Regions from separate parts of the Streptomyces sp. NPDC127129 genome, predicted to be linked through region 3. Evidence: riboswitches for the same ligand, from Rfam matches in the RefSeq annotation. Region 3 holds a riboswitch; each other region holds the start of a gene.
The links. Region 3 has a riboswitch for cyclic di-AMP ahead of ACFVGW_RS01475 (peptidoglycan DD-metalloendopeptidase family protein). Riboswitches for the same ligand answer to the same signal wherever they lie in the genome.
Positions count from the first base shown of each region.

Region 1: it holds a riboswitch for cyclic di-AMP, as region 3 does, so the genes downstream of both, ACFVGW_RS34395 (transglycosylase SLT domain-containing protein) here and ACFVGW_RS01475 (peptidoglycan DD-metalloendopeptidase family protein) in region 3, are expected to answer to the same signal.
Region 2: it holds a riboswitch for cyclic di-AMP, as region 3 does, so the genes downstream of both, ACFVGW_RS19640 (transglycosylase family protein) here and ACFVGW_RS01475 (peptidoglycan DD-metalloendopeptidase family protein) in region 3, are expected to answer to the same signal.
Region 4: it holds a riboswitch for cyclic di-AMP, as region 3 does, so the genes downstream of both, ACFVGW_RS20445 (C40 family peptidase) here and ACFVGW_RS01475 (peptidoglycan DD-metalloendopeptidase family protein) in region 3, are expected to answer to the same signal.

Region 1 covers NZ_JBHXTV010000025.1:53,136-60,887, reverse strand. Annotated here, with positions in the region: gene ACFVGW_RS34410 (alpha/beta hydrolase) at 1-540, opposite strand, end outside; gene ACFVGW_RS34405 (CapA family protein) at 607-1,719, shown strand; gene ACFVGW_RS34400 (phosphoribosyltransferase family protein) at 1,780-3,057, shown strand; gene ACFVGW_RS34395 (transglycosylase SLT domain-containing protein) at 3,066-3,929, opposite strand; cyclic di-AMP (ydaO/yuaA leader) riboswitch at 3,934-4,120, opposite strand; gene ACFVGW_RS34390 (phosphocholine-specific phospholipase C) at 4,406-6,430, opposite strand; gene ACFVGW_RS34385 (SpoIIE family protein phosphatase) at 6,615-7,752, opposite strand, start outside.
Region 2 covers NZ_JBHXTV010000009.1:286,580-294,331, reverse strand. Annotated here, with positions in the region: gene ACFVGW_RS19665 (NAD(P)/FAD-dependent oxidoreductase) at 1-355, opposite strand, end outside; gene ACFVGW_RS19660 (exopolyphosphatase) at 725-1,639, opposite strand; gene ACFVGW_RS19655 (DUF501 domain-containing protein) at 1,636-2,175, opposite strand; gene ACFVGW_RS19650 (septum formation initiator family protein) at 2,255-2,728, opposite strand; gene eno (phosphopyruvate hydratase) at 2,827-4,113, opposite strand; gene ACFVGW_RS19640 (transglycosylase family protein) at 4,434-5,129, opposite strand; cyclic di-AMP (ydaO/yuaA leader) riboswitch at 5,133-5,308, opposite strand; gene ACFVGW_RS19635 (transglycosylase family protein) at 5,568-6,545, opposite strand; gene ACFVGW_RS19630 (cytochrome P450) at 6,725-7,752, opposite strand, start outside.
Region 3 covers NZ_JBHXTV010000001.1:345,823-353,574, reverse strand. Annotated here, with positions in the region: gene ACFVGW_RS01495 (aspartate aminotransferase family protein) at 1-523, shown strand, start outside; gene ACFVGW_RS01490 (helix-turn-helix domain-containing protein) at 600-1,247, shown strand; gene ACFVGW_RS01485 (DUF6126 family protein) at 1,267-1,422, shown strand; gene ACFVGW_RS01480 (tyrosine-protein phosphatase) at 1,438-2,250, opposite strand; cyclic di-AMP (ydaO/yuaA leader) riboswitch at 2,612-2,798, shown strand; gene ACFVGW_RS01475 (peptidoglycan DD-metalloendopeptidase family protein) at 2,803-3,747, shown strand; gene ACFVGW_RS01470 (SGNH/GDSL hydrolase family protein) at 3,907-4,719, shown strand; gene ACFVGW_RS01465 (STM4011 family radical SAM protein) at 4,706-5,566, opposite strand; gene ACFVGW_RS01460 (STM4012 family radical SAM protein) at 5,577-6,944, opposite strand; gene ACFVGW_RS01455 (STM4013/SEN3800 family hydrolase) at 6,941-7,752, opposite strand, start outside.
Region 4 covers NZ_JBHXTV010000010.1:100,197-107,700, forward strand. Annotated here, with positions in the region: gene ACFVGW_RS20415 (VOC family protein) at 1-8, opposite strand, end outside; gene bioD (dethiobiotin synthase) at 27-725, opposite strand; gene ACFVGW_RS20425 (adenosylmethionine--8-amino-7-oxononanoate transaminase) at 908-2,188, opposite strand; gene bioB (biotin synthase BioB) at 2,181-3,476, opposite strand; gene ACFVGW_RS20435 (8-amino-7-oxononanoate synthase) at 3,621-4,787, shown strand; gene ACFVGW_RS20440 (ATP-binding protein) at 4,946-5,404, shown strand; gene ACFVGW_RS20445 (C40 family peptidase) at 5,537-6,013, opposite strand; cyclic di-AMP (ydaO/yuaA leader) riboswitch at 6,017-6,214, opposite strand; gene ACFVGW_RS20450 (hypothetical protein) at 6,529-6,834, opposite strand; gene ACFVGW_RS20455 (ClpP family protease) at 6,842-7,465, opposite strand.

The DNA of each region.
Region 1 (7,752 bases), on a different contig from region 3:
GTACGTCGCCGGCAGCTCACCGAGCGGGCGGGCCAGTTCGGCCGGCTCGGTGAGCGTCGCGCCCGGGTGGGGCGTCGCGCCGGCGACGAGACGCGCGATCTGCTCCTCGTCCATGCCCTGGCCCTCGAACTCCGCGGCGGCCGGCGGCGGCCAGAAGCCGCCGTTCCCGGCGATCGCCCCCTCCACCATCGGACGGCCGTCCGGCCACGCCGACACGAACGACTCACCGTCCGCCGGCACGTTGGAGTCCACGAAGACCACACGGGACAGCCGGTCGCCGATCCGCTCGGCGGCCTGACCGACCGGGATGCCCGCGTAGCTGTGCCCGACCAGGACGACGTCCCGCAGATCGTGGCCCTCGACCACGTCGACGACGTCCGTCACATGCGTCCGCTGCCCCGCCGCCACGCCCCGCCGCTCGGCGAGACCGGAGAGCGTCACCGCGTGGGCCCCGTGACCGGCGGCCCTCAGCTCGGGAACCACCTCGTCCCACGCCCACGATCCGAGCCACGCGCCTGCAACCAGTACGAATTCAGTCATGGCGCCAACGTAGCGAAGGGGTCCGACAATCGGGCCCGCCCGTCCCGCCGCGTCTACCCTGGGTGTATGGGCGGTGACCTGGTCGGACTCTTCCTCTGCGGCGACGTGATGCTCGGCCGCGGGGTGGACCAGATCCTTCCCCACGCCGGCGACCCGGCGCTCCACGAGCGGTATGTGCATGATGCACGGTCCTATGTGGCGCTCGCCGAGGAGGTCAACGGACCCATCCCGCACCGCGTGGACTACACCTACCCCTGGGGTGCCGCCCTCGACGTCCTGGACGCCGAGGCGCCCGACGTCCGTGTCACGAATCTGGAGACCGCGGTCACCACGAGCGACGAGTTCGCCCCCGGCAAGGCGGTCCACTACCGCATGCACCCCGAGAACCTGCCGAGCCTGACCGCCGCCCGCCCCGACGTCTGCGTCCTCGCCAACAACCACGTCCTGGACCACGGCCACCAGGGTCTGAACGACACTCTCGACGCCCTGGCGAAGCACGGCGTGTCCACGGTGGGAGCGGGCGAGGACGCCGAGGAGGCGACACGGCCCGTGGTCGTCCCCCTGCCCGGGGGAGGACGGTTCGTCGCGTACGCCCTGGGCATGGCCTCCAGCGGCATTCCGCGGGACTGGGCCGCCACCGCGCGGCGCGGCGGCGTCCACTTCGCCTCGGGGCCCACCCACCCCGCCGCCACCGGCCTCCTCACCCGGATCCGGGACACCAGGCGCCCCGGCGACATCGTCATGGTCTCGATCCACTGGGGTTCGAACTGGGGGTACGCGCTCTCCCGCGCCGACGTCGACTACGCGCACGAGCTGATCGACGCGGGCGTGGACGTGGTGCACGGGCACTCCTCGCACCACCCCCGCCCCCTGGAGGTCCACCGGGGCAAGCTGGTCCTCCACGGCTGCGGCGACCTGATCAACGACTACGAGGGCATCACGGGATACGAGCAGTACCGCGACGACCTGCGTCTGCTCTACCTCGTCTCGCTGAGGCCCGAGGACGGCCGACTCCTGGAGGTACGCATGATTCCCCTGCGGGCCCGCCGCCTGCGGCTGGAGCACGCCCCCCGCCGCGACGCGCGCTGGCTCCACGACGTACTGGGCCGGACCAGCCGGCCCCACGGAACGCGGGTCGACCTCGACGAGGACGGAACCCTCGTCGCACGCCCCGCCTGACGGGCGGCGGCACGCACCCGCCCGCCCGCGCACAGGCTCGACCAGGGAGACGAGCGGGACATGTACTTCACCGATCGCACCGACGCAGGACGGCAGCTCGCCGGACGCCTGGAGCATCTCAAGGGCCATGACGTCGTGGTCCTGGGGCTTCCGCGCGGTGGGGTGCCGGTCGCCGAACAGGTCGCCGACGCGCTAGGCGCGCCCCTGGACGTCTGTCTCGTACGCAAACTGGGGGTGCCGTTCCAGCCGGAGCTGGCCATGGGCGCCATCGGCGAGGGCGGCGTCCGGGTCCTCAACGACCATGTCCTGGCGGACACCCGTGTCTCCGGCGGCGAGCTGGCGGCCGTCGAGTCACGCGAGCGCGCCGTGCTCGCCCAGCGGGCCCGGCGCTACCGGGGGGACCGCCCGCCGGCCCGGCTCGACGGCCGGACGGCCGTGGTCGTCGACGACGGACTGGCGACGGGCGCCACGGCGGTCGCCGCCTGCCGGGTCGTCCGCGCGCAGGGGGCCGCGCGGATCGTCCTCGCGGTGCCGGTCGCGCCGAGCGACTGGCCCGAGCGGATCGGCCGGGAGGCGGACGAGACCGTCGCCGTCCACGAACCGGCGTTCTTCTACGCGATCGGCCAGTTCTACGACGACTTCTCGCAGACCCCGGACGAGGATGTCGTCGCCTGTCTGGAGCGCCATCACGCCGGGCGCGGGGCGGACGCCCGGGACCCGGAGGTGCGCATCCCGGCCGGGGAGGTGCGGCTCGCGGGCCATCTGGTGGTGCCCGACGGCGCCCCGGGGGTCGTGCTCTTCGCCCACGGCAGCGGCAGCAGCCGGCACAGCCCCCGCAACCGGGCCGTCGCGGAGAGCCTGAACCGCGCCGGTCTCGGCACGCTCCTGTTCGACCTGCTCACCGAGGAGGAGGCCGACGACCGCGGCAATGTCTTCGACACGGAGCTGCTGGCCGGCCGGCTGGCCCGGGCCGCGCACTGGCTGGTGGGCCGTCCGGGCCTCGACGGCCTGCGGATCGGCTACTTCGGCGCCAGCACCGGCGCCGCGGCCGCGCTCTGGGCTGCGGCCGACCCGCTCTCCGACGTGGCCGCCGTCGTCTCACGCGGCGGACGCCCTGACCTCGCCGGGTCGCGCCTCGCGCAGGTGCGCGCGCCGACGCTGCTGATCGTGGGGGGCCGCGACCCGCTCGTACAGGAGCTGAACGAGGCGGCGCAGGCGCGGCTCACCTGCGAGAACCGGCTCGTCGTCGTCGCCGGGGCCGGGCACCTCTTCGAGGAGCCCGGCACGCTGGAAGAGGTCGGCGGACTCGCCTCGGGCTGGTTCGCCGACCACTTCTAGGGCGTCCGTCAGTACGGTCCGTTGACGTTGTCGATGGAGCCGTAGCGGTCCGCGGCGTAGTTGCAGGCCGCGGTGATGTTGGCGACCGGGTCGAACAGGTCCATGGACGTACCGGGGACGTGGTAGGCCAGGAAGGTCGGCTCGATCACCTGCAGGAGACCCTTGGACGGGGTGCCCTTGACGGCGTTGGAGTCCCAGAGGTTGATGGCCTGCGGGTTGCCGGAGGACTCGCGCATGATGTTGCGGTGGATCCCCTCGTACGAACCGGGGATTCCGTACTTCTGCAGGACGTCGAGCGACTCGCGGATCCAGCCGTCGAGGTCGTTGGTGTAGCTCTTGGCAGCGGCCGGGGCTGCCTTGGCCGGGGCGGCCTTGGCCACGGTCTTGGTCGCGGCGGCGCCGGGAGCGGCGCTGCGCTGCTGCGAGCGGTCGGCGCGGTCCGTGCTCGTCGTACGGGCCGGAGCCTTCTGCTGCTTCGTCGCGGCAGCGGGCTTTCCGCTCAGCGTGAGTTCCAGTCCCGGACGAATAAGTGACGGGTTGTCACCGACGGCCTTGCGATTCGCCTTGTACAGGGCCTTCCAGCCGCCCCGCACACCCTGTTCGTGCGCGATCACGGAAAGGGAGTCACCACGGACGACGGTATAGATCTTGGCGGAATTCCCGGCGGTGGGAACGGATTCCGCGATCTTCGCCGGGCTGTTGAAGACGGTCTTCTCGATGGGTGCGACCGTGGGCGCGGCGTTCGGCGCCGCGTGCGCGGTGGCCGTGGCGACGAGGGGGAGAGCCAGTGCGGCTCCACCCGTGCTCGCCAGGGCGATACCGCGGCTGAGGGGACGTCGCTTGGGGCGCCGGTGCTTACCGTGAGCGGACATGCAGGATTCCTCTCCGGCGCCTGCGGGGTGAGCTGTCGGGTTCGGGCTGGAGCTGCCCGGCCGCACACGTGCGGCTTCACCCCAAGCCGCTCCGGAAATCCGGGCCGGCGAAAAAACTGGGTCCCCCGCTCCTGCCGACGGGTGAATGGCTGGTCTTTTCGGACGGTGGCAGGATTCGGCGATCCGTCCGGGTCGAGGTGACCGTAGGCGAGGAATGTCGGAGGGAACAAGGTGGGGCATGGATGCGAAATGAACAGGAAATTCAGAAATGCGTTCCCGGTGATCACGGCCGCGCCGAACTGCCGTGCGGCGTAAGGGGAGGGGCTCGTTCCGCGGAGGTTGCCTCCCGCTCGCGTGATTCATGTCACCCGGGCCCCCAAAACGGTCATACGGGCAATTTCGATCCAGCCGAGAAAAGGGACACAAGGGCATGAAATTGCCCTTGTGTCCCTTTTGGTCGGAAGTGGTGGTGCGCGTCAGCCCGTGACGCTGGGGGCGCCGGTCTCGATGTGGCCGGTGTACCGGCGCGACCAGGTGCCGTCGACGTCTGCCGTGATCGTGAAGTCGTACCAGCCGTTGCTGTACGCCACCGCGTTGAAGAAGTCCTCACGCGAGGAGTTCGCCGGGACCGTGTACGTCCACGGCCCGTCCGTGCGGTAGGCGTTCGAGCGGATCGTGAAGGTGACCGGACCGGCGGAGGCGTTGGTCATCCTGAGGTAGAGCGCCGTCTTCCCGGTGCCCGGCTCGGTCGCGTACCGCGCCGCCACCTCGATCGCCTTGCCGGCCTTCGACGCGTCCCCGATGAAGCGCCGCAGGAAGCGGTTCGGGCCCATCATCGAGATGTCGTACTTGCCCGACCCGGACCCGAGCCCGATGTTGAAGTAGTCCGTGGCGGTCGCGCCCGGGTCCACGGTGTACTGCCAGGCCGCGGTGTCCCGGTGCTGGTGCGGGTGGATCGTGAAGTGGGCGGCCCGCTTCGCCTCCGCGCCCTGGTTCGTCATCGAGAACCAGGCGAGGATCTTGCCCGCAGCGCCGAACTCGAACCGGTCGAGGTTCCCGTTGACCTGGTACGGCACGGCGCGCGCCGGACGGGTGCCGGCCTCCTGTGCCGGCAGGGCGTTGTCCTGCGGCACCGGGTTCGGCAGCGGGCCGCAGGTGGACTGCCCGATGACCTTGGCGGTGGAGGGGAGGCCCGTGGGGACTCCGTACACCGGGCGCGCGAAGTCGAACACGCCCGTCAGGTCGCCCGTGACCTTCCGGCGCCAGGCGCTGATGTTCGGGCAGGTCGCCGGGGTGCCGAGGGCGGCCGTCCAGGTCTCCATGAAGCGCAGGACCGAGGTGTGGTCGAAGACCTCGGAGCTGACCCAGCCGCCGCGCGTCCAGGGCGACATGACGAGCATCGGGACGCGGAAACCCAGGCCGATCGGCACGCCGTCGATGTATTCGCCCGGGGTGCCGGGCGGGGCGACCGGCGGCGGCACGTGGTCGAAGAACCCGTCGTTCTCGTCGTAGTTGAGGAACAGCACGGTCGAGTCGAAGACCTCGGGGTTCGCGGCCAGCGCGCGGTGGACCAGGTCGACGAAGTGCGCGCCGTCGCCCGGAGGGGCGTAGGGGTGCTCGGAGAACGCCTCGCTCGCCACCACCCAGGAGACCTGCGGGAGCGTCCCGGCGACCGCGTCGGCGCGGATCGCGGCGGCGATGTCGTCCGGGGTGGACCCGGTGACCTTCGGCACGGAGTCCATGCCGCGGTCGTACAACGGGTCACCCGGCCGCGCGTCGGTGAACTTCTTGAAGTACGCGAGGCCGTTGTCGCCGTAGTTGTCCTGGGCGTTCTGGTAGACCTTCCAGCTCACCCCGGCCCGCTGGAGCGCCTCGGCGTACGTCTCCCAGGTGAGCCCGGACTCCTCGCCGCCGTCCTTGCTGGAGGGGTCGATCCTGCCGCTCCAGAGGAAGGTGCGGTTCGGTCCCGTGGCGCTGAGCGCCGAGCAGAAGTACGCGTCGCAGACGGTGTAGTTGTCGGCGAGGGCGTAGTGGAACGGGATGTCGCCGCGGTCGAGGTAGCCGAGGGTGCGGGTGTTGCCGACACCCATGACCCAGTTGTCCATCCGGCCCTTGTTCCACGCCGCGTGCTGCGAGGTCCAGCTGTGCGGCAGGTCTCCGTTGCACTGCGCCAGGGTCTCCCCGTCGACGCCGCCCGCCGGCGGGGTGGCGCTCAGCTTCCAGGGGTACTGCCGGCCGCCCCAGTTGGGCTGGTTGAACATGCCCCAGCCGCCCGGGATGTTTCCCGCCGCCCGGTCGGCGAAGCCGCGGACGCCGCGGAGCCTGCCGAAGTAGTGGTCGAAGCTGCGGTTCTCCTGCATGAGGATCACGACGTGCTTGACGTCGGTGATGGTGCCGGTCGCGCCGGTGGCGGCGGCCGACGCCGTTCCCGCGGGCAGCGTCGCACCCGCCACGAGCCCTGCCCCGATCCCGACGAATCCCCTGCGGCTGATGGGAGTCATGCCCCGCCTCTCGTGTCACCGCGTGCCCGCTTGGCACACGGTGGACAGGATGAGGGAGGTGAACCTAAAGGTATACATCCGCGCAGTAATTCTTTGGTGAACTTCAGAAGGTCAGCGGTTCGTGCGGATTTGATTGGTCCCGAATCGAACCAAAGAGGTGGGGCGCGGGTCTGGGGCGGGCCGTCTAGGTGAGGATGTCGGTGCCGTCCCGGCGCAGCATCAGCAGCGCCGCGTCGTCCTCCGCGAGCGGTCCGCCCGCGAGGGAGCCGAGGAGGTGGTCGGCCAGCTCCTCCAGGTCGGGCGGTCCGGCGGAGAAGGCGGCGGCCAGCCGCGAGAGCCCGACGTCGAAGTCCTCACCCGGCTTCTCGACCAGCCCGTCGGAGTAGAGCAGCAGTGTCTCGCCCGGCGCCAGATGAGCCGTCGTGTACGGATACGCGGCGAGCCCCCAGGCCGAGGGGAGTCCCAGCGGCGGGCCGCCCGCGAGGCGCAGGCATTCGACGGTGCCGTCCGCGTGGCGGAGCAGCGGCGGCGGATGGCCCGCGTTCGCCGCGCGCACCTCGCCCGTGGCGAGCGCGACCCGGAGATAGGCGCAGGTCGCGAAGCGGTCGGCGTCCAGGTCGGCGAGGAACGCCGACGCCTTCCCCAGGACGCTGTCGCACCCGTGGCCCTCCGCCGCGTACGCGGTCATCGCGACGCGCACCTGGCCCATGAGCGCCGCGGCCTCGATGTCGTGCCCCTGCACGTCACCGATCGCGAGCCCCAGGCCCCCGTCGGGCAGCACCACCGCGTCGTACCAGTCGCCACCGACCCGTACCCCCTGGCGCGCGGTCCGGTAGCGCACCGCGATCCGGCCCCCGGGCGTCACCGGGATCCGGCGGGGCAGCATGGAGTTCTGCAGACCCGAAGCGATCTCCCGCGACCGGTCGAGCGCCAGCACGCGGTGCACCGCCCGGGCGACCGCCTTCGCCCAGGCCTTCATCAGGGTGTGGTCCGCGAGGGTGAAGACGGACCGGTCGTCGTAGAAGATGCCCAGGGCGCCGAGCGGATCCCCGTCGTCGACCAGCGGCAGGAACGCGCCGGCCGTCGCCTCGAAACCGTGCCGATGGCGGGCCAGCCGTGGATAGCGGTCGAGGAAGGCGTGGACCGAGGTGAAGAAGAGCGGACTGCTCGTGCGTACGGCGTCGTTCAACGGCCAGGAGTCCGCGAGCCGCGACTTCCGCGGGAACCCGGCCGCGTCCGGGGCGAGGACGGTGCGGACCATCTGAAGGCGCCCCTGCTCCAGCACCCCGAGCGACATCGCCTTCGCGCCGAGCGGGCGCAGA
Region 2 (7,752 bases), on a different contig from region 3:
TACGGGAGACCGCGCCCATCGCGATGACCAGGTAGTCGAACGGCAGGTCGTACGCCTCGCCGACGAGCGGCGCGATCGTGGCGACCTTGCGGTCCTGGTCGATGCTGGTGACGCGACCGGTGAGCACCTCGGCTCCGCGCACGACGCGTCGCAGCGGGACGACGACATGGCGCGGCGAGATGCTGCCTGCGGCGGCTTCGGGGAGGAAGGGCTGGTACGTCATGTACGAGCGCGGGTCGACGACCGTGACGGTCGCTTCCGCATAACGCATCTTCTTGAGGATGCGTCGAGCTGCGTACAGGCCTACGTACCCACCGCCTACTACGAGGATCCTGGGACGCTCCGTGGTGCTCATGCATCCGAGTATCCACCCCTCCCAGGGGGGTCGCTCGTGCGCCCCTTCACAAGCTCCTGGGGCACCTCTGCTACACTCCGCCGCCCACGTGACCCAGGTCATGGTCGTGCAAAGGAACCAAGGTGCAGGGGTGAACGTTGTTCACCCCTACTGAACTGGTCTGGAGAGCCCCCGTTAACGCAGAACCACGGGGTGCATTCACACGATGGAAACATCGAGCGAACCGGGCTCCACGCCTACGAAAGAGCCCCGACAGGGGCGCCGGAGGCCCCAATGGCCCTCCGCAGCCCCCCTCAGGGCCCTTTTCCTTGTGAAGAACTTCACGAACTTTCTCGGCGGACCGATTCCGGACGCCCCGCCGAGTGCCCGTTATGCCACGGACAGTGCGATTCCGTCGAGGATGTCGTGCTCGCTGACGACGACCTCACGGGCCCCGGTCCGCTCCATGATCTCCAGCAGGACGAGCGCCCCGGAGACGATGACGTCGACCCGGCCCGGGTGCATCACGGAGATCGCGGCGCGCTCGGCGTGCGTGGAGCGGAGCAGCAGGTCGACGATCTCCGCGACCTTCTCGTACGGGACGCGGGAGTGGTGGATCCGCTCGGAGTCGTACTCCTTCAGCCCCAGCGCGATCGCGGCGACCGTGGTGACCGAACCCGCGAGCCCCACGAGGGTCCCGGCCGAGCGGATCGGGACGGTCTCCTCGGCCTGGTCGAGCGCGGCCCGGATGTCGGCGCGGATCGCGTCGATCTCCGCGGGGGCCGCCGGATCGCTGCGCACATGGCGCTCGGTGAGCCGTACGCAGCCGATGTCGACGGACCGGGCGGCCTCGACGTGCCTGTCGCCGACGACGAACTCGGTCGAGCCGCCGCCGATGTCCACGACCAGGTACCGCTCGGTGGCGGGCAGCTCGCCCGTGGCGCCGGTGAAGGAGAACTCGGCCTCCTGGTCGCCGGTGATCACCTCGGGCTCGACACCCAGGATGTCCAGGACGCCGCTGACGAACTCGTCGCGGTTCTCGGCGTCACGGGAGGCGGAGGTGGCCACGAAGCGGAGCTTCTCGGCGCCCAGTTCCTTGATGACGGCGGCGTACTCACGGCAGGCGGCGAAGGTGCGCTCCAGCGCCTCGGGCGCGAGGCGGCCGGTCCGGTCGACGCCCTGTCCGAGCCGGACGATCGTCATCCGCCGGTCCAGCTCGATCAGCTCACCCGTCTCGGGGTGGATGTCGGCGACCAGCAGGCGGATGGAGTTCGTACCGCAGTCGATGCCCGCGACCCGGGTCACCGGTCCGTCTCCTTCTCGTCCGTGCACGGCGCGACGCAGGGGCCCTTGGCCCACCACTCGGGCAGCATCGCGATCGCCTCGTCGCCCAGCGGGTTCACGCCCGGTCCCGCGGCCAGCGAGTGGCCGACGAGGACGTGCAGGCACTTGACGCGGTCGGGCATGCCGCCGGCGCTCGGGAAGCCCTCCAGGACCTCGATGGCGTCACGGCGGGCGATGTAGTCCTCGTGCGCGGCCCGGTAGGCGGCTGCCAGCTCCGGGTCGGTGGAGAGCCGGGCCTGCATCTCCTTCATGACCCCGTTGGCCTCCAGGGTGCCGATCGCGGAGGCCGCGCGGGGGCAGGTCAGGTAGTACGTCGTGGGGAACGGGGTGCCGTCCGGGAGCCGCGGCGCGGTCTCGACGACGTCCGGGTTGCCGCAGGGGCAGCGGTGCGCGATGGCGCGCAGACCCCGGGGCGGGCGGCCGAGCTGCTGTTCAAAGGCGGCGACGTCCGCCTCGGTCGGCTCGGTGCGTGCGGTCTGCGGAGGGGGCGTTTCCATCGTTGCGTCTTGTCTTCTCGTCGGAGTGTCGTCGGTGGTGGAGGTCGGTCGTGGGGCCGGGGCCGCCGGGCGGCGCGCGCTAGCGGCGCGTGTCCGCGCGGTCGACGCCGTCCCAGAGATCGGAGTACCAGGGCTGCTCGGCGGCACCCTGCTCGGCGCGCCGGGCCCGCTCGGCCTCGGGGTCGTTCACGGTGAAGCCGGTCTCGCCCGGCATCACGTAGTGGAGGTGCTCCCGGGCGAGCCGGCGGACGTACGCGGGGTCCTGGAGGCGGGCCTTCTCGTCCCGCAGCCTCTCGACCCGCGCGGCGGCGTCGTCGGCCTGGCGCTCCTGCTCGGCGATCTCGCCGCGCTGGGAGACGTACTGGCGCATGGGGTACGCGAGCGCGACGACCAGCGAGCAGACCACCAGGGCGAGGAAGGCCGCCCGTCCGGTGAGCCGGGAGCGGCGCGCCTGACGGCGGGTCTGGGAGCGGTAGACACGGGCGGCGGTCTGCTCGCCGAGCAGCCTGATCCTGGTCGCGGTCGAGAACCGGTCCCGGTCCTTCGCGGCCATCTCCAGTCGCCTCCCCTGTGTCGTCCCGTAACGCGTGCGTCCCCGCACACGGTACGGGACCGGGTGCGGGGACGTACGGAACCGAGGGTTCTCGGCGATCAGCCCTTGAAGCGCGGGAAGGCGCTGCGGCCGGCGTAGACGGCCGCGTCGTCGAGGATCTCCTCGATGCGCAGGAGCTGGTTGTACTTGGCGACGCGCTCGGAGCGGGCCGGGGCGCCGGTCTTGATCTGGCCGCAGTTGGTGGCGACGGCGAGGTCGGCGATGGTGACGTCCTCGGTCTCGCCGGAGCGGTGGGACATCATGCACTTGAAGCCGTTGCGCTGGGCCAGCTCGACGGCGTCCAGGGTCTCGGTCAGCGAACCGATCTGGTTGACCTTGACGAGCAGCGCGTTGGCGGCGCCGTCCTCGATGCCGCGGGCCAGGCGCTCCGGGTTGGTGACGAAGAGGTCGTCGCCGACGATCTGGACCTTGGTGCCCAGCTTGTCGGTGAGGACCTTCCAGCCGGCCCAGTCGTCCTCGAACAGCGGGTCCTCGATGGAGACGAGCGGGTACGCGGAGACGAGCTCCTCGTAGTACTCGGTCATCTCGGCGGCCGAGCGGGACTTGCCCTCGAACTCGTACGAGCCGTCCTTGTAGAACTCGGACGCGGCGACGTCGAGCGCCAGCGCGATGTCCTTGCCCGGGACGTAGCCGGCCTGCTTGATGGCCTCCAGGATGAGGTCGAGCGCCTCGCGGTTGGAGTCCAGGTTCGGGGCGAAGCCGCCCTCGTCGCCGAGGCCGGTGGACAGGCCCTTGGTCTTCAGGACGGACTTGAGGGTGTGGTAGACCTCGGTGCCCCAGCGCAGGGCCTCGGAGAAGGACTCCGCGCCGATCGGCGCGATCATGAACTCCTGGATGTCCACGTTGGAGTCGGCGTGCGAGCCGCCGTTCAGGATGTTCATCATCGGAACGGGCAGCAGGTGCGCGTTCGGGCCGCCGAGGTAGCGGAAGAGCGGGAGGTCGGAGGCCTCGGACGCGGCGTGCGCGACGGCGAGGGAGACGCCGAGGATGGCGTTGGCGCCGAGGGAGGCCTTGTTGTCCGTGGCGTCCAGGTCGAACATGGCCTGGTCGATGAGGCGCTGCTCGGTGGCGTCGTAGCCGACGAGCTCCGGGCCGATCTGCTCGATCACGGCGAGGACGGCCTTCTCGACGCCCTTGCCCTGGTAGCGGTTCTTGTCTCCGTCACGGAGCTCAATGGCCTCGAACGCACCGGTGGAGGCACCGGACGGAACGGCAGCACGGCCGGTGCTGCCGTCGTCGAGGCCGACCTCGACCTCGACCGTGGGGTTGCCTCGGGAGTCCAGGATTTCCCGGGCTACGACGACGTCGATGGACGGCACGAGCATCTCCTTCTGGGATGTGACGCTAGATGTGACGCTTGCGGTGCAGGGTCGCTTTGGCCTTGCGACAAGAGCCTAACCGGCTCCGGGGCTCCCGCCCGCCGGGCGCCCGCCCCGTGGGACGAAAAAGGACCCAAGGGCACGCATCCACGGCCAAAGCGCCCCAGAACTACTCGGCGGTAACTCCGCGGGGCCCCGCCCCCGGGCCCGGGAACGCGGAACCCCGGCCCGGAGCGCACGGGGGAAGAGCGCTCCGGACCGGGGTGGTCACCGCGGGAGGGTCGTCGGACCCGTGTGAGCCGCCGGACTCACGCGGGCCGCGGGCCTCACTTCAGGTGAAGCTGCTGGCCCGGGTAGATCAGGTCGGCGTCCTCGACGACGTCCTTGTTGAGCTCGAAGAGCTTCGCCCAGCCGCCCTTGACGTCGTGGGCGGCGGCGATGGTGCTCAGGGTGTCGCCGGCGGCGACCTTGTACTCGCCGTCGCCCTTCTTGACCTTCTTGCCGGTCGGGGTGGTGACGGTCTTCTTGGACTCGGCCTTCTTCGGCGCGGTCCGGGTCTCGCTGCGGGTCGTCGGCTGCTCGGCCTGACGCTCCTGCTTCGGGGCGGCCGGCTCGGCCGGCGCGCTCTCGGCGGCACCACCGGTGTAGGCGGCACCGGAGAGGCCGACGCCGCAGCTCGGCCAGGCACCCTTGCCCTGTCCGGCGAGGACCTTCTCGGCGATGGTGATCTGCTGCGACTTCGAGGCCTGGTCGGCGGTGGCGGCGTAGGCGGTGCCACCGTAGGCGGCCCAGGTGGAGGCGGAGAACTGCAGGCCGCCGTAGTAGCCGTTGCCGGTGTTGATGGACCAGTTGCCACCGGACTCGCACTGGGCGACCTTGTCCCACTCGGAGGCCGTGGCGGCCGAGGCCGAACCGGCGGTCATCAGCGGGGCGGCGACGGCGACACCGGCGATACCGGCGAGAGCGACGGCGCGGGTGGCCTTGGAGGCACGACGGTGTTTGCCCTTGGCGGAAAACAGCATGGAACTTCTCCTCACCGACGCCTGCGAGGTGAGCTGTCGGGTTCGGGCCATGTGAGTTGCCCGGCCGCGCGACCTTGCGCGCGGCTTCACCCCAAGCCGGTCCTCCGGCCGTCTGTCTCAACGGCCGGGGGCGGCACTTACCTTGGGTCCCCCGCTCCTGCCTACGGCGCTTGACGCGACGACTGTTCCCATCGGCCGACGGCAGGATTCGGCGTTTCGGTCGACGGGGCCCGCGGTGGCGAGCGGTCCTGACCGTAGACACAGACCCGGGGGAAGTTCAAAGAGGCCCAGGTCGGACATTTCACCCCTACTCGCCAGGGGACGAAGGGTGTTTACGCAGGTGAGAGGTGACGGAAGCCGAGTTTATGGACGGGACGCGCCAGTTGAGACAAAGAGACCCATGTCTCACTGGCGCAGAACCGGACATACGGCCCTGAACTACCCCTGGTTCGCAGCCGAACCGAGGCCGAGGTCGAGGCTCTGGCCAGGGAGGATCAGGTCCGGATCGGCACCGACCGTCGAACGGTTGGCGTCGTAGAGGGCGCCCCAGCCGCCCGGGAGTTCGTTCTGCTGGGCGATCTCGGAGAGACTGTCGCCCGACTTGACGGTGTATTCACCGATCGCCCCGGATATGTCCTGAGCAGCGGTGTTGTCCAAACTGCCGGAAGAGCCCTTATTGCCCTTCTCGCCCTTGTTGCCCTTCTCGCCCTTGTTGCCCTGCTCCGGCACGCCCGCCTCGGCGTCCGCGTCGGATGTCGGGGTGTCAGTCGGCGCGGCGTGGCGACCCTTTTCGCCACTCTCGCCCGGATTGACCGATTCCTCCGGAGCCGCGTCACCGCGGTGCTTCCCCGTGCCCGGGGTCTCCGACGTGCTCGGCGCGGTGGGCGTGGTGGACGTCTCGGGTGTGGCGGACGGCTCACCCGCCCCGTCACCGCTTCCGTTCCCCTTCCCGTTGCCCCTGCCCGGCGTGGCGGTCTCGGAGGCGTCGGCGTCGGGCGACGTCGTCTCGGAACCGGTCGGCAGGCCCGCGGTCCGGTTCGACTCGGGGAGGGGGCCCGTGGGCTCCACCGGCTTCACCGCCGGGCCCGGGTCGACGTCCGGCTTGGCGCCGTCCTTCGTCAGGCCGGCGATCGGGGCGCAGGTCGCCCACTGCGTGTCGCCCGCGGCGAACGCCTTCTCCGCCACCGCGATCTGCTGGGCGCGGCTGGCGAGGTCCGCACTGGTCGCGTAGTCGAGACCGCCGTGACGCTCCCAGCTCTCCTGGGTGAACTGCAGACCTCCGTAGAGCCCGTTGCCGAAGTGGGCGCTCCACAGGCCGCCCGACTCGCACTCGGCCACCCGGTCCCAGGTGGCGGCGTCGGCGGCGGACGCCGAGCCCGCACCGAGGAGGGGAAGCGCCAGGGCCGATCCCGTCACGCCTGCGGCGACAACGATGGCGGGGGCCTGGCGGGGTCTGCGGTGTCGTCCGTTCCCGGAGCGCATGGGGAGGGCCTTTCGCGTGACTGCTGAGGTGACGGTGAACGTAGCGGCATTCGAACGTCAGTAACAAGTCGATGCAGCGGAGATCACGCGAAAGTCACAATATTGACGGTCTGTCAGTCACCCAAAGGGGAGAACTCCACCGGAAGTGTGCGCAATCCGCGCATGATGAGCCCTCCGCGCCACCGCAGGTCGGCCGGATCCACGGCAAGTCGCAGGTCCGGAAGGCGAGTCAGCAGCGTCGCGAGCGCGATCTGCCCTTCGAGCCGGGCGAGCGGCGCGCCGATGCAGTAGTGGATGCCGTGCCCGTAGCCGAGGTGCTGGTTGTCACGACGGGAGAGGTCGAGCGTGTCCGGCTCGTCGAAGCGCGCCGGGTCGCGGTCGGCGGCGGCGAGCACGACGAGGACCGGGTCGCCCGCCGGGATCCGCTGTCCGCCGATCGTCAGCGGCTCCATGGCGTACCGCCAGGTCGCCAGCTCCACCGGCCCGTCGTAGCGCAGCAGCTCCTCGACGCCGGTCTCCAGGAGTCCCCGCTCCCCCGCCGCGAGCGAGGCCTGGAGACGCTCGCGCTGTCCTGGGTTGCGCAGCAGGGCGTAGACCCCGTTGCCCACCAGGTTGACCGTCGTCTCGAAGCCGGCGAAGAGCAGGATGAAGGCCATCGCGGCGGCCTCGTTCTCGGTGAGGTGCTCGCCGTGGTCGGAGGCCTTGATGAGCCCGGAGATCAGGTCGTCGCCGGGGTCGAGCCGCTTGCGGTGGATCAGCTCCGCCAGATACCCGCGCATCTTCTTGACCGAGCGTGCCACCCCGCCGCGCGGCCCTCCGCCGTGCCGGATCATCATCCCTGCCCAGTCCCGGAAGTCGTCCTGGTCCTCGGGCGGCACGCCGAGCAGGTCGCAGATCGCGTAGATGGGCAGCGGGAAGGCGAACTCGTGGATGAGGTCGGCCTCGCCCTTCGCCGCGAAGGCGTCGATCAGCCGGTCCGTGAGCTCCTGGACCCGGGGGGCGAACTCGGCGACCCGGCGCGGGGTGAACGCCTTGGAGACCAGCCGGCGCAGCCGGGTGTGGTCGGGTGGGTCGATGTTGAGCAGATGTGTCATCAGCTCGGCCTTGCGCTCCCCCGGGATCCCCGTCTTCCCCTTGGCGT
Region 3 (7,752 bases):
CTACTCGTCCATGGACCGCGTCCTCGTCCACTCCGCCAGCTTCGGGTCCAACGCGCAGGCCATGGCCGCCGGGCTCGCCGTGCTCTCGGTCATGGAGAACGAGGGGACGGTGGCGCACGCGCGCCGGATCGGCGAGCTGCTCTCCGCACGCCTCAAGGAGCTCGTGCCCCGCTACGAGCTGCTGCACGAGATCCGCGGACGGGGCCTGATGATCGGGATCGAGTTCGGCCGGCCGTCCTCGCTGGCCCTGCGCAGCCGGTGGACGATGCTGCAGGCCGCCCGGAAGGGTCTCTTCGCGCAGATGGTCGTCGTGCCGCTGCTCCAGCGCCACCGGATCCTGACCCAGGTGTCGGGGGACCACCTGGAGGTGATCAAGCTCATTCCGCCGCTGATCATCGACGAGGCGGACGTGGACCGCTTCGTGACCGCTTTCACGGCTGTGATGGACGACGCCCACGGGGGCGGCGGGCTGATGTGGGACTTCGGAAAGACGCTGGTCAAGCAGGCGGTCGCGCAACGCTGACCGCCGGGACGGCATGGGCTTTTGCCTCTGGGGCAAGAAACTTGCCTCAGAGGAAAGTTCCTGGCGGAATGGAGGCATGGCACACCTCCACGGGGAGCAGGCCGCGGACCCCGCCGCACCGGACGCGTCCGACGCCCTGCCGGACGCACCGCACGTCGCGCCGCAGCTCCGCGCCCTGCGCAGACGCCGCGGGCTGACCCTGGAGGCCGCCGCCCAGCGGGCCGGGCTCTCCCCGGCCCATCTCTCCCGGCTCGAAACGGGCCACCGGCAGCCCTCGCTCCCGATGCTCCTCGCCCTCGCCCGTATCTACGGTACGACGGTCTCCGAGCTCCTGGGCGAGGTTCCGCCCGAGCGTGATCCGATCGTCCGGGCGGACCGGTCCGAACCCGTCGAGGCCGACGGCTGGACCTACCGCCAGGCCGGCGGGCCGGGCCGCGCCCTGCAGGCGCTCCGCGTGCACGTCCCGTACGCCACCAAGGCCGACATCGTGCGCGTCCACCCCGGCGAGGAGTGGCTCCACGTCCTCGACGGGCAGGTGCGTCTCGCCCTCGGCGACGCCGTGCACGTCCTGGATCCGGGGGACAGCGCCCACTTCGACTCGCTCACCCCGCACCGCATCGGCGCCGTCGGCCGCGGCGGGGCCGAGCTGCTCTTCGTCCACACGCTCATGCAGAGCCCCGCCGCCGAGCTGTGCCTCGGCGACGGCGCCCCGCATCTGCGCTGAGCCCTGGAAAGGGGTCGATATGTCCGAGAAGTCCGCACCGGTCACCGGTGAGGAGCGCGAGGCCGGCAAGTTCCCCAAGGGGCTGGTGCTCCGGCTCTTCGCCTATCTGGTGGCCGGGCACCTCTTCGCCGGCTTCCTCTATCTGCTCTTCATGCTCGGAGGCCAGAACCAGTAGCGGCCGGGGGCCGGGTCACACCTCGACGACGAGACGCTCACGCAGCCGCGCCCGCGTCTCCGGGGCGAGCTTCAGGCCGTCCGTGAGGTAGCCCTCGACCGTCCCCCAGGTCTGCGTCATCGTCTCGAACGCGGCCCGCAGATACTCGACCCGTGCGTCGAAGAGCGGGCTGAGCAGCTCCATCACCTCGGGCGACATGGCGTCCGCGGAGGTGGAGCTGCGCTGCACCTTGTAGCGGCGGTGCGGGTCGTTCGACTTCACGTAGTCGGCCTCGATGGCCTCGTGCTCCACGCCCACCGCGAGCAGGGAGATGGCGATGGAGAGGCCGGCGCGGTCCTTCCCGGCCGCGCAGTGCATCAGCGCCGGGACGCTGTCCTCGGCCATCGCGTGCAGGATGCCGCTGTGCTCCGCCGTCCGCTCGACAATCATCTTCCGGTACGAATCGGACATTCGCGCCGCCGCCTTGCCGTCGCCGAGGATGCCGCGGAGCTGCTCCAGCTCGCCGGTCCTGACCAGCCTCCAGAACTCCTTGCCGTCAGCCGGGTCGTTGAGCGGTATGTTCACGTTCCGCACGCCGGGCAGTTCGACGTCCGGGCCCTCGATCTTGCGGTCGGCCACATTGCGGAAGTCGAAGATCGTGTGCAGCCCGAGGGTGGAGAGGAACGCCGCGTCCTGCTCGGTGGCGTGCGCCAGGTGGCCGCTGCGGAAAAGGCGGCCGAACCGCACCGAACCGCCGTCCACGGTCGGCAGTCCGCCCACGTCCCTGAAGTTGCGCACCCCGGTGAGCTCGGGTTCGGTCGACGGGACCTGCGGCAGCTGCTGCGTCACGAGTGCTCCTGAAGGTTGGCGGATCGGGATCGACTGCTGATCGATTCCTGGGCCAATCATCCCGGGTGACCGGGCCTCCGCCTACCCCCGGGGTATGGGAATGGGTGTTCTGTCCGAATTGGGCCCTTAGGTATAACGCGCCCTGGTTGCAGGGGAGATGGGATTCGGCGCGTGAGCAGCGTCATAGAGGTGACGGACCGTGCCTGATCGTCTTGTGCAATCCCCGTAGCGGAAAAGGAGATCGAGGTCCCGCCCTCCACGGAGGGTGACCGGAATCCGGTGTGAATTTGCATCCCATGATTGCGAACGAAAAGAGGCGGCTTGTTCGCCTCGACCCGCTCGTCTAGCGTCACGCTCAATCCGGTCGGACCCGCCGAATCCTGCCACCGCCCGGAATCCGCACCCACCCACGTACGGCAGGAGCGGGGGACCCAGGTAGTACGCCGTTCCGGTCGTTCCGGACGGCTCGGGGTGAAGCCGCGTGAAAAGCGGCCGGACATCTCCAGTCCGAACCCGACAGCTCACCTCGCAGGCGACGGAGAGGAATTCGCCATGCCCGCAAAGGGTAAGCACCGCCGTCCCAAGGCCAACCCGCTCACGCGTGGATTCGTCGCCGCCGGTACGGGTGGCGCCGTCGTCGCCCTGCCCCTGCTCGGTGCGACCGGCGCTCACGCCGCCGACAAGGCCGCCCCGTCCGTGACGTCCCACCAGGCCGTCGCCTCCGTCGCCGCGACCCCCGCCAAGGCCCCGGCCGCCGGGAAGACCGCCAAGCCGAAGACGTACTCCGTCGTCCGTGGCGACTACCTGTCGAAGATCGCCGCCGAGCACCACCTCGCGGGCGGCTGGAAGAAGCTCTACACGGACAACCGCCAGGTCGTCGGCGAGAACCCGTCGCTGATCCTTCCCGGCATGAAGCTCACCCTCGGCGCCAAGTCGACCGCCAAGGCGGCGCCCAAGGCCGCTCCGAAGAAGGCCCCCAAGGCCGCTCCGAAGGCGGAGAAGCCCTCCTCCGACACGCGCGCCTCCCGCTCCGCCGAGCGTGACCCGGCCGGCACCGCCGCCCCGGCGTCCGCCCCCGCGCAGGCATCCTCCTCCGGCTGGGTCGCCCCCGTCGGCGGCGGCATCTCCACCCCGTACCGCGCCTCCGGCGCCATGTGGTCCTCCGGCTACCACACCGGTGTCGACTTCATCGCCTCCTCCGGCACCTCGGTGAAGGCCGTCGGCGCGGGCACCGTCTACTCCGCGGGCAACAGCGGCTCGTACGGCAACGAGGTCGTCATCCAGCACGCCGACGGCACGTTCTCGCAGTACGCCCATCTCTCCTCCCTGAACGTCTCCGCCGGCCAGACCGTCACCGGTGGCCAGGAGATCGGTCTCTCCGGCTCGACCGGCAACTCCACCGGTCCGCACCTGCACTTCGAGATCCGCACCGGACCCGGCTACGGCTCGGACATCGACCCGCTGGCCTACCTGCGCTCGCACGGCGTCAGCATCTGACGCACCGACAGCACCCGTGGGGGCCCGGCACTTACCAGTGCCGGGCCCCCACGCGCGTATTCCGGCTTGGTGGAATCTTGACCGGTGGCGTATCTCACCCGGCGTCAACCCCTCCTTACGGTCGCGTAGGTCACATCCATAAGGGAAAGATGTGGTCCCGTGGCAGACGATTCGAGAACAAGAGACACGCACGTATTCGGGTCGTACGCGGCGATCGGTGACAGCTTCACCGAGGGCGTGGGAGACCCCGGGCCCGACGGGAAGTACGTCGGGTGGGCGGACCGCTTCGCGGTGCTCCTCGCCGACCGACTGCCGGAGCACGACGCATTCCGTTACGCCAACCTGGCCGTACGCGGCCGCCTGCTGGACCAGATCGTGGAGGAGCAGGTCCCCAGGGCGAAGGAACTCGCCCCCGACCTGGTGACCTTCTGCGCGGGCGGAAACGACATCATCCGCCCCGGCACCGACCCCGACGACGTCGCTGAGCGCTTCGAGCGCGCCGTCGCCGACCTGACGTCCGCCGTCGGCACCGTGATGGTGACGACCGGCTTCGACACCCGCGACGTCCCCGTGCTGAAGCATCTGCGCGGCAAGATCGCCACGTACACGGCCCACGTCCGGTCCATCGCCGACCGCTACGACTGCCCGGTCCTCGACCTCTGGTCGCTCAGGTCGGTGCAGGACAGGCGGGCCTGGGACGACGACCGGCTGCACCTCTCGCCCGAGGGCCACACCCGGGTCGCGCTGCGCGCCGCCCAGGTCCTCGGCCTGGACGTGCCGGCCGACCCGGACCAGCCCTGGCCGCCGCTCCCGCCGCGCGGCACGCTCGAGGTGCGCCGCGACGACATCAACTGGGCCAGGGAGTACCTCGTGCCGTGGATCGGCCGGCGGCTGCGGGGCGAGAGCTCGGGCGACCACGTGGCGGCCAAGCGCCCCGATCTCATGCCGCTCGGAGACCTCATGCCCCTCTGAGCAGGGCGGGTGCCGGTATCCGCTCCAGAACGCCGCCGGCGAACACGTCGTACAGCGGCAGCGTCTCCAGATGGACATAGCCGATGTGGCAGTCGCAGACGGAGAGCGGGCAGGCGCGCGGGCGCAGGGCAGCGCGGTACGAGCCGTCGTACAGATTGCCCAGCTCGGCCTTGACGAAGTGGCAGCGGCGCACCGTCCCGTCACCGTCCACCGAGATCACCGACTCACCGGTCCGGCAGGGGAGACCGGCTGAGGGGTGCGGCCGGCGGCTGTACGGGAAGAGGGGGTCGAGGGCCGTCCAGGCCCCGGCCTCCTCGTCGGTGTACGTGAGCCCCTCGGCCGCGTTCACCCAGAGGTAGACCTCGGGCGGGAGCTCGTCCCGCAGCCGCCGGGCGTGCTCCCGGTGCTCGGGCAGACCGACGATCCCGACGCTGAAGCGCGTACCCCGGGCGGTCAGCTCGCGGCACTTGGCGAGGAAGCGGTCGTACGGCGTCTGCCCCGGGTGGTACGTGCACCAGAGCGCCAGCGTGCCGGGGTCGGCCTCCGCCAGCCATTCGGTGCGACAGCTCAGATTGGTCTGGATCGCGACCCGCTCGATGTGCGGGAGGTGCGACAGCTCGACGAGCGTCCGCCGGTACCAGGACCGGACGAGGCCCTCGCCCCACGGGGTGAAGAGGATCCTGAGCCGGTCGCCGGTCTGCGCCGCGGCCCAGGCCGAGAACCGCTCCAGCGCCGCCCGGTCGGCGCGGAGCTGCTCGCGGCTGTCACGACGCTTGGCGAAGGGGCAGTAGGGACAGTCGTAGTCGCAGGAGGAGAGCGGGCCCCGGTAGAGGAGGGTCAGGTCCATGCCGGTACCCCTACCTCGGCTCGTAGGCGGCCATCGCCGCCCGGACGGCAGGGGAGAACAGCGCCGGTCCGAGCGCGTCCGAGTGGGCGAGACCCTCGGGGGAGAGCCGCAGCAGACCGGCGGGGGCCGTCGCGTCCAGCCAGCCGAGCGCCTCGAACCGGCGCAGCTCGGCGGGGAAGTCCGCGAACGGAGAGGTGCCGAACCTTTCCTCGTAGCCGGCCGTGGCCATGCCCCGGGCCTGGAGGAGGGACTGGAGCAGATGGCGGCGGCGCGCCTCGTCCGCGTCGACCCACCGGCCCACCCGCGCCCGGGTGAAGTCCGCCGTCTCGGTGTAGGCGTCCACGATCGAGCGGATCTCCCTCATGTCGACCGCGTAGTCGAAGGAGTGGTGCAGCGAAGAGGTGTACGAGCGAGCCCCGCAGCCCAGGCCGATCATCCCGTCCGTCTGGCAGGCGTAGTCGTCGGCACCCTGCGGCGGGGCGTCGGTGCGCCGGAACATCCGCATCGACTCCTGTGCGTAGCCCCGCGCGAGCAGATGGTCCCGGCCGTGTCGGTACAGCCGCAGCCGCTGCTCGTCCCAGTCCCGGTCGGCGTTCGGGGAGAGCCGGCCGAGGCCGGTGAGCGGACGCACGTAGAGCGGGTAGAGGTACAGCTCCTCGGGCGCCCAGGCGAGCGCCGCGTCGAGGGAGCGGGTCCAGGACTCCACGGTCTGGCCGTCGATGCCGTAGATCAGATCGATGTTCAGGACGGGGACGCCGGTGTCCCGGATCCGGGCGAGCGCGGCCTCGACATCGGCGCGGCGCTGGGGCCGCACGGCCGCGCGCGCCTCGGCCTCCACGAAGCTCTGCACACCGATGCTGATCCGGGTGGCCCCCCTCGCGGCCAGGACCGCGAGCCGGTCGGCGGTCGCCGTCGAGGGCGAGGTCTCGACGGAGAGCGGGACGGCGCGCAGGTCGGCCCCCATCCGCTTCTCGGCGATGTCGCAGAGCCGCTCCAGCTCGTCGGCGCTGAGGAACGTCGGCGTCCCACCGCCGAAGGCGGCCGTGGCGAACCGGACCGGTGCGCCGTCCCCGAGCGCCTCGCGGACGGCGGTCGCCTGCCGGTCGAGCGCGTCGAGATAGCGGGTCGTCAGCTCGTCCGGGGCGCCGATGCGGGTGAAGAGGTTGCAGAAGCCGCAGCGGACCTCGCAGAAAGGGATGTGGGCGTAGAGGGAGAGCGCGTCCTTCGGCTCGTCACGCCAGAGCTCGGCGAGCGAGGGCGCGGGGTCCGGGAGCGGACGGTACGCCGTCTTGTGCGGGTAGGCGTAGACGTAACTCTCGTACGGGCGTGGGAGGTCGAGTGTCTCGGAGGTCTCGTGCGCCCCGGTCTCCTCGGTCATGCGGCCGCCTCCCGCTGCGGGCCGTCCACGACGAAGTGGGCGTACGGCACGGTCCAGACGACCTCGTGACCGAGCCGGTGACCGGAGAAGCCGTCCTCCCCGTACGCGGTGCCGTGGTCCGAGCAGACGATCGCGAAGCAGGGGCGGCGGCTGCTCATGGCCGTGAGAAGCCGGCCGATGTGCCGGTCGACGTACTCCAGCGCCGCCGCGTGCGAGTCGCGGGTGTCCCCGGACTCCCGCGTCGCGTCCGGGAGGTGGAACCAGTTGGGCTGGTGCAGAGCGGAGACGTTGAGGAAGAGGAAGAGGCGCTGCTCGGGCGGGAGCCCGGCGACGATCTCCTCCGCTCTGGTCACCTGGGACGCGAAGGAGGTGGGGGAGGTGACCCCGAACTCGGGCTCCCAGTGGCTCTCCTGGAAGAGGCCGGGCAGTACGGAGCCGAGCGGGCCCTGCCCGTTGAAGAAGCCCACGCCGCCGACGCACACCGTGCGGTAGCCCTCCGCGGCCAGGCCGGAGACCAGGTCGGGGGTGTCGTGGACGAACGTGCCGTCGGCGGTGCTCTCGCTGCCCGCGAACCGCGCCGCGAAGAGGCGGGGGTGCGGGCCCTGGGAGGCCGGGGTCGGCAGGAAGCCCGCGAAGATCGCCTGGTGGGAGGCGTACGTGAAGCTGCCGGGGGCGTGCCGGCGCTCCCAGCGTCCACCGGGGAGGTGCCGGGCCAGGTTCGGGATCCGGCCGGCGGCGGCCAGCTCGGCGGCCACGTCGTACCGGAGGGTGTCGAGCGTGACCAGGAGCAGATCGTGGCTGCCCACGA
Region 4 (7,504 bases), on a different contig from region 3:
GCGCGCATGGATCCAGCCTACGGAGGTCAGAGCGCGTCGGCGCCCCAGGACCCACCGAGCGCCGGGGCCAGCCACGTGCCCGCACGCGCCCGGAACTCCGCCGGGTCCAGCGCGCCCGCACCCTCCGGCACGGCTCCGAGGAGCGGCGCCCCGGCCATCTCCGGCAGCTCGGCCACGTTGCAGCGCGAGGCCAGGTCCGGTTCGGCCGGCCAACTGCCGATCACCACGCCCAGCTGCTCGATGCCGCGTGCCGCGAGCGCCTCGGCGGTCAGCTGGGTCGTGTTGAGCGTGCCGAGCCCCGCCGGTGTCACGACCAGTACCGGTGCGCCGAGGAGACGGGCCGCGTCGGCCAGCGTGCCGCCCTCCTCGTCGAAGCGGACGAGCAGCCCGCCCGCGCCCTCGACGAGCACCAGATCGTGCTCGGCGGCCAGCTTCGCAGCCGCCTCGGCGACCTCCCGGGGCCCGACCGGTGCCATCCCGGCCCGCCGGGCCGCCGTGGCGGGCGCCAACGGCTCGGGGAAGCGGGCCAGTTCCTCGGAGACCGCCGCGCCGGAAAGCCGTACGACCTCGTCCGCGTCCCCCCGCTCACCGGGCTCCAGTCCGGTCTGTGCCGGCTTGAGCACGGCGACCGACCGCCCCTGCGCGACGGCCACGGCGGCCACCGCTGCGGTCACGATCGTCTTGCCGATCTCCGTCCCCGTACCGCTGACGACGATGACGGTCATGGTGTGTCGATTCCTCTCCTGGGCCCCGCGCCCGCACGGCCGCGGGGGATCTGGTGCGCCGGCCCTCACCCGGGCTTCCGAAGGCCCGGGCACGGGCCGGCCGCCCGGAGCGCCGGGCCCGCGCCGCCCCGCGAAGGACGGCCCGGGCCGGCTTCCGGCTCTCTTCGGTGCCGCTCCGGCCGTCAGCCCGCCGCCGCGGCCGCGCACGCCGCGGCGCAGATACGGGCGAGGTCGTCGTCGCCCGTGACGAACGGCGGCATCGTGTAGATCAGGTCGCGGAAGGGGCGCAGCCAGACGCCCGCGCGGACCGCCGCCTCCGTCGCCGCGGCCATGTCGACGTCGTGGTCCAGCTGGACGACGCCGATCGCGCCCAGCACCCGTACCTCCCGCACACCGGGCAGCGCGGCCGCCTCGGCGAGGCCCTCGCGCAGACCCGTCTCGATCCGCTTGACCTCCTGCGCCCAGTCCTGGGACAGCAGCAGGTCGATGGAGGCGCAGGCCACCGCGGAGGCCAGCGGATTGCCCATGAACGTCGGGCCGTGCGCGAGCACCGGAACCTCGCCGCGCGAGATCCCCTCGGCGATCCGTGTCGTGCACAGCGTCGCCGCCATCGACAGATACCCGCCGGTCAGCGCCTTGCCCACACACATCACGTCGGGCGAGATCCCCGCGTGGCCGGCGCCGAACAGCGTGCCCGTGCGGCCGAACCCGGTCGCGATCTCGTCGAAGATCAGGAGCACCCCGTGCTCGTCGCACGCCTCGCGGAGCACACGCAGGTACTCGGGCGAGTGGAACCGCATCCCGCCCGCGTTCTGCACCACCGGCTCCACGATCACCGCGGCGACCTCGTCCGCGTGCAGCGCGATCTGCTCGCGCAGCATGTCGGCGTACGACTCCTCGTACGCGGTCGGCGGCGCGTCCACGAAGACCTGGCGCTGGAGCACGCCCGACCACAGCTGGTGCATCCCGCCCTCGGGGTCGCACAGCGACATCGGCTGCCAGGTGTCCCCGTGGTACCCGCCGCGCCAGGTCATCAGGAGCTGCTTGCCGGGCTTGCCCACCGAGCGCCAGTACTGCAGGCACATCTTCGCCGCGACCTCGACGGAGACCGAGCCGGAGTCGCTGAGGAAGACGTGCTGGAGCGGCTCGGGCGTGATCTCCACCAGCCGCGTGGCGAGCCGGACGGCCGGCTCGTGGGTGAGCCCGCCGAACATGACGTGGCTCATCCTGTCCAGCTGACCGTGCGCCGCCTCGTTGAGCACCGGGTGGTTGTAGCCGTGGATGGCGGACCACCACGAGGACATGCCGTCGATCAACTCGTCCTGTCCGTGGACGGGTTCGGCGAGCTGGAGCCGTACCCCGGACGCGGAGGCGACGACCATCGGGTCCGTACGGCCCGGCATGGGGCCGTACGGATGCCAGACGTGCGCCCGGTCGAGGGCGAGCAGTTCCTCGTTACGCATTCGGCGCGAACTCCGTCCCGGCGCCGCGACGGCGTACCGCCACCAGGTCCGTACGGGCCCCCGGCGCACCCTCGGCGGCGGGCTCCGCCTCCGTGGACTCCTCCGGTACGGCCGCCGGCGCGTGGCCGCCGCACGGACCGCAGCCGCCGCCCGCCTCGGCGTGCGAGCCACAGCCCGCCGGCGCCGACCCGGACCCCGACGGGCCGCAGCCGCCCGACGCGTGCGAGCCGCACCCGCCGGCCGTACCCGCGGCGGCCGCCGCACCCGCCTCCGCGAGCGCGTCCGCACGGTGCTTCGGCAGCGTCGTGGTGCCCGCGCCCTCCACCTCGAAGCCGGCGTCCGCGATCATGTCGAGGTCCGCCTTGCCGGCCTGGCCCTCGCTGGTCAGGTAGTCGCCGAGGAAGATCGAGTTCGCGATGTTCAGCGCGAGCGGCTGCATCGAGCGCAGGTGCACCTCGCGCCCGCCCGCGATCCGGACCTCCACGTCGGGGCAGACGAACCGCACCATCGCGAGGATCCGCAGACAGCGCTGCGGGGTGAGGTTCCACTCCTTCGCGAGCGGCGTGCCCTCGAACGGGATCAGGAAGTTCACCGGCACCGAGTCCGAGTCCAGCTCGCGCAGCGCGTAGACGACGTCGACCAGGTCCTCGTCGCTCTCGCCCATGCCCGCGATCAGACCGGAGCAGGCCGACAGACCGGCGGCGTGCGCCTTCTGCACGGTGTCCACCCGGTCCTGGTACGTGTGGGTGGTGGTGATCTCCCCGTACGTCTCCTCGGACGTGTTCAGATTGTGGTTGTACGCGTCGGCGCCCGCCGCGCGCAGCCGCTCCGCCTGGCCGTCGGAGAGCAGGCCGAGGCACGCGCAGACCTCTACGCCCTCGTTCTGCTCCTTGATCGCCTCGATCGTCTTGCCGACGCGGTCCACGTCCCGGTCCGTCGGCCCCCGGCCGCTCGCCACCAGGCAGACCCGCTTGGCCCCGCCCGCGACACCGGCGGCGGCCGCCTGGGACGCCTCGTCCGGCTTCAGCCAGCCGTACTTCAGGATCCCGGCCGTCGAGCCGAGCCGCTGCGAACAGTACGAGCAGTCCTCGGGACACAGCCCCGACTTCAGATTGACCAGATAGTTCAGCTTCACGCGCCGCCCGAACCACTGACGACGCACCTTGCCGGCGGCGGCCACCACATCGAGGAGTTCGTCGTCGGAGGTCGCCAGTACGGCGAGCGCTTCTTCACGGCTCGGCAGCTCGCGCCGCAGCCCCTTGTCCACCAGCGTGTTCAGCAGGTCCATAAAGGGTGATCCTCGCCTACGGCACACCTCGCGGCCAAGGAGGATCTGAACAAACGAGCCCGATTGAGGTGTGTGCATGGCCACACCCTGTCCCTGGCCGCGGGCGGTTAGGGTCTGTGCGCTGCCTACAAAAGGATCTGCCCCATGCACCGGGACGAGGACACCCGCCGGACCCCGTTCGACTGGACCGACGCGGAGGCGCGCCGCCGTGCGGAGGCGGGTCTCGTCCGCACGCTCCGGCCGCGGGCCGCCGAGTCGGATCTGCTCGACCTGGCGAGCAACGACTACCTCGGACTGACCCACCGCCCGGAGGTCACGGAGGCGGCCGCCGAGGCCGCCCGCCGGTGGGGCGCCGGCTCCACCGGCTCCCGTCTCGTCACCGGCACCACCCGGCTGCACACCCGCCTGGAGCGCGAACTCGCCGACTTCTGCGGTTTCGAGGCGGCTCTCGTCTTCTCCTCCGGCTACACCGCCAATCTCGCCGCGCTCACCGCGCTCAGCGGCCGGGACGCGCTGATCGTCTCCGACGCGGGCAACCACGCCTCGATCGTCGACGGCTGCAGGCTCTCGCGCGCCGAGACGGCGGTGGTCCCGCACGCCGACCCCGAGGCCGTACGCAAGACCCTCCAGGCCCACCCGGAGCGCCGGACCCTCGTGGTCTCCGACTCCGTCTTCTCCGTGGACGGCGACCAGGCCCCGCTGGCCGAGCTGGCGGAGGCCTGCCGCGCCCACGGCGCCGGGCTCGTCGTGGACGACGCCCACGGTCTGGGCGTGCTCGGCGACGGCGGGCGGGGCGGACTGCACGCCGCCGGTCTCTCCGGCGACCCGGACGTCGTCGCCACCGTCACCCTCTCCAAGTCGCTCGGCAGCCAGGGCGGAGCCGTCCTCGGCCCCGCCCGCGTGATCGAGCACCTGGTCAACGCGGCCCGTACGTTCATCTTCGACACCGGCCTCGCCCCGGCCGCCGCGGGCGCCGCCCTGGCGAGCCTTCGGCTGATCCAGGGCGATCCCGGCCTCGCCGAGCGCGCCAGGACCGTCGCCACCACGCTGCACGGGATGGTCACGGCGGCCGGTCTGACCGCCGTGCGCCCGGAGGCGGCCGTCGTCTCGGTCCGTGCCCCCTCGCCCGAGGCGGCGCTGCGGTGGGCCGCCGACTGCCGCGATCAGGGGCTCGTCGTCGGCTGCTTCCGTCCGCCGTCCGTGCCGGACGGTGTCTCGCGGCTGCGGCTCACGGCCCGCGCGGACCTGACGGACGCGCAGATCGAGCAGGCCGTCGCCACGATCGTGCGGACAGCACCTCCGATCGCCTGACCGCAGCCCAAATACGGTCTCTCGTAGCAGAGTTCACCGCTTCGAGCGACAAATATGCACATATCTTGGTGGATCGCCATACGGGACGGCACCATCGGTGGCACTCTGACGCGTAGCGCAATCCGGGCCGGGCCCGGTGGGAAAGGGACAGCGTCGCCATGGCAGACCACCAGGAAGCAACCGTCACTCTGCCGAGCGATCCCGCCTCGGTGTCCGCCGCCCGAAGATATGTCGCCGACGTCCTGACCGGCTGGGGGCTCGCGGAGGCCGGGGGCACCGCCGACACCGTCCGGCTCATCGTCTCCGAACTGGCCACCAACGCGGTCCAGCACACCTTCGGGCAGTCGCCCACGTTCACCGTCGACGTCCGCCTGGAGCGCGAGGAGCAGCTCCACATCGGGGTCACCGACAGCCACCCCCGCTGGCCCAAGCGGCTTCCGGCGGCGGTGCAGCAGGACAACGGCCGGGGGATGGTCATCATCCGCTTCCTGGCGGCCGAGGCCGGCGGGCGGCTCTCCGTCACGCCGACCAGCGAGGGCGGCAAGACGGTCTGGATCAACCTTCCCTGGACCGCCTCGCCGGACCGGATGCTCGCGCCCCAGCCGGCCGGTTCCTGAGGACGAGCGGGTGCGGCGGCGCCACCGCACCCACTGGTCGTGTCAGCTCAGCTCACTCGCCGCACGGCACGCCCCGCTCCGGCGCGGTGTCGTCAGCGGATCCGGCACGGCGTAGGCGCACCCGGCGCGGCGTCAGCGCACCCGGCCGTAATACACCTTGGACGACCAGATCTTGTCGAGCTTCACCCAGGAGCCGGTCTTGGGCGAGTGCCAGATCTTGCCGCTACCCGCGTAGATCCCCACGTGGTAGACCCTTCCACCCGAATGGAAGAACACCAGGTCCCCCTTCTGGCGGCTGGAGGCCTTGATGTGCCGGGTCTTGTTGTACTGCTGCTGCGCGGTACGGGGCAGCGACTTGCCCGCCTTCTTGTACGAGTAGAGCGTGAGCCCCGAGCAGTCGAACCGGGTCGGTCCGGCCGCTCCGTACCTGTAGGGCGATCCCTTCTTGGAGGCGGCGACGTTCAGCGCCTTGCCGGCGTGCGACGTCGCCGCCTGGGCCTCCGGTGCGGCGCCCGGCGCCAGCATCGTGCCGCCGAGGGCGGCGAGGGTGAGAGCCGAGACGGCTCCGGCCCGGGACAGCATGGACGGGACATGAATCTGCGCACTCATGCGCAACCCTTCGTCAGCCGCCTGTGAAGGATGACCTGTCGGGTTCGGGCTGGCGAAGTTGCCCGGCCGCGGCTGCGGCTTCACCCCGAGGAACGGCCCCACTGGCCGGCCGTCCCGTACTGCTCGGGTCCTCCACTCCTGCCGATCCACTCCTGTCGACCAGACATCCGGGACAGCGGCAGGACTCGGCGTCCGCCCGGACCGCCCCGCCGCGGTGGCGGGGGCTTGTCGTCGTGAGGGATCTTGACCCACAACCAGGGCGAAATCCGAGTCGAAACGGCGTTATGTGAGGCTCCTCACGACTGATCCATTCGGGTGGACAGGCAGGTTTCGTGATCTTCGGAGGTTTTGCCGACGAGTCCCGGACCAGGGCTGGAACGTCCGATTCGGCCAGATGCGTACACCTGTTGTGCAACTCACCCCGCACATATGTCGATTCGTCGACTACGCCGAACGGGGGAGCGATTCTGCGGCTCCGCTGCTCCGAGTGGACCTCGACACGACACGCCTGAATGTCAACTCGTCGGAGCCTCCGGCACTGTGACCCGCTGCGCCCGGCGCTCCCCGTCCAACACCCGCAGCGCGCGGGCCAATGTCTCCGCGTGGACCTCCGCCTCCCCGCGGATATGCATCACCGTCAACGCGTCCCGGAGGGCGCTCGCCTTCCCCACCAGGGCCTGTGCCGCCCTCAGCGCCCCATAGGTATGCGCTCCCCTGGATGGATTGATCCGGCCCAGCAGGTCGACGACTTCGAGATACGCGTCGATGAACTCGCCCTCGGCGCGCGTCAGGGCGGGCAGCGGCGGCAGTTCGGGGACCATGACCGGCTCACCGCGTCCCGGCGCCGCCCGACGCCCCCCGGTTCTGGACCACGTGGTCCACCAGGCCGTACGCGGTGGCGGCCGGTGCGTCCAGGACGGTGACGCGGTCGATGTCGGCGTCGATCCGCTCGCGGCTCTGCCCGGTGTGGGCGACCAGGATGCCGGCCAGCATCGCGCGCAGCCGGACCAATTCCGCCGCCTGGATGGCGAGATCGCTCGGCTGCCCCTGCAACGGCTCGTCCGTCGCGGGCTGCTGGAGCACGACCCGGGCCCCGGGCAGCGCGAGCCGCTTGCCGGGGGCGCCGGCCGCGAGCAGTACGGCGGCGGTCGAGACGGCCTGCCCGAGGCAGGTGGTCTCCACGTCGCAGGTGACGATCTGCATCGTGTCGTAGATCGCCGACATGGCGCTGATCGAACCGCCGGGCGAGTTGATGTAGAGCGAGATGTCCCGGTCCGGGTCGGCGTACTCCAGGTGCAGAAGCTGCGCGATGACGTCGTTGGCCGAGGTCTCGTCGATCGGGGTGCCCAGGAAGACGATCCGCTCGTCGAGCAGCTTGGAGTACGGGTCGAGGGTCCGGGACCCGGAGCTCGTGCGCTCGGTGAACTCGGGCAGGACGTAGCGGGCGTGCATGCGGCGCCTCCTTGTAAAAAATGTACAGGACGTACAGGC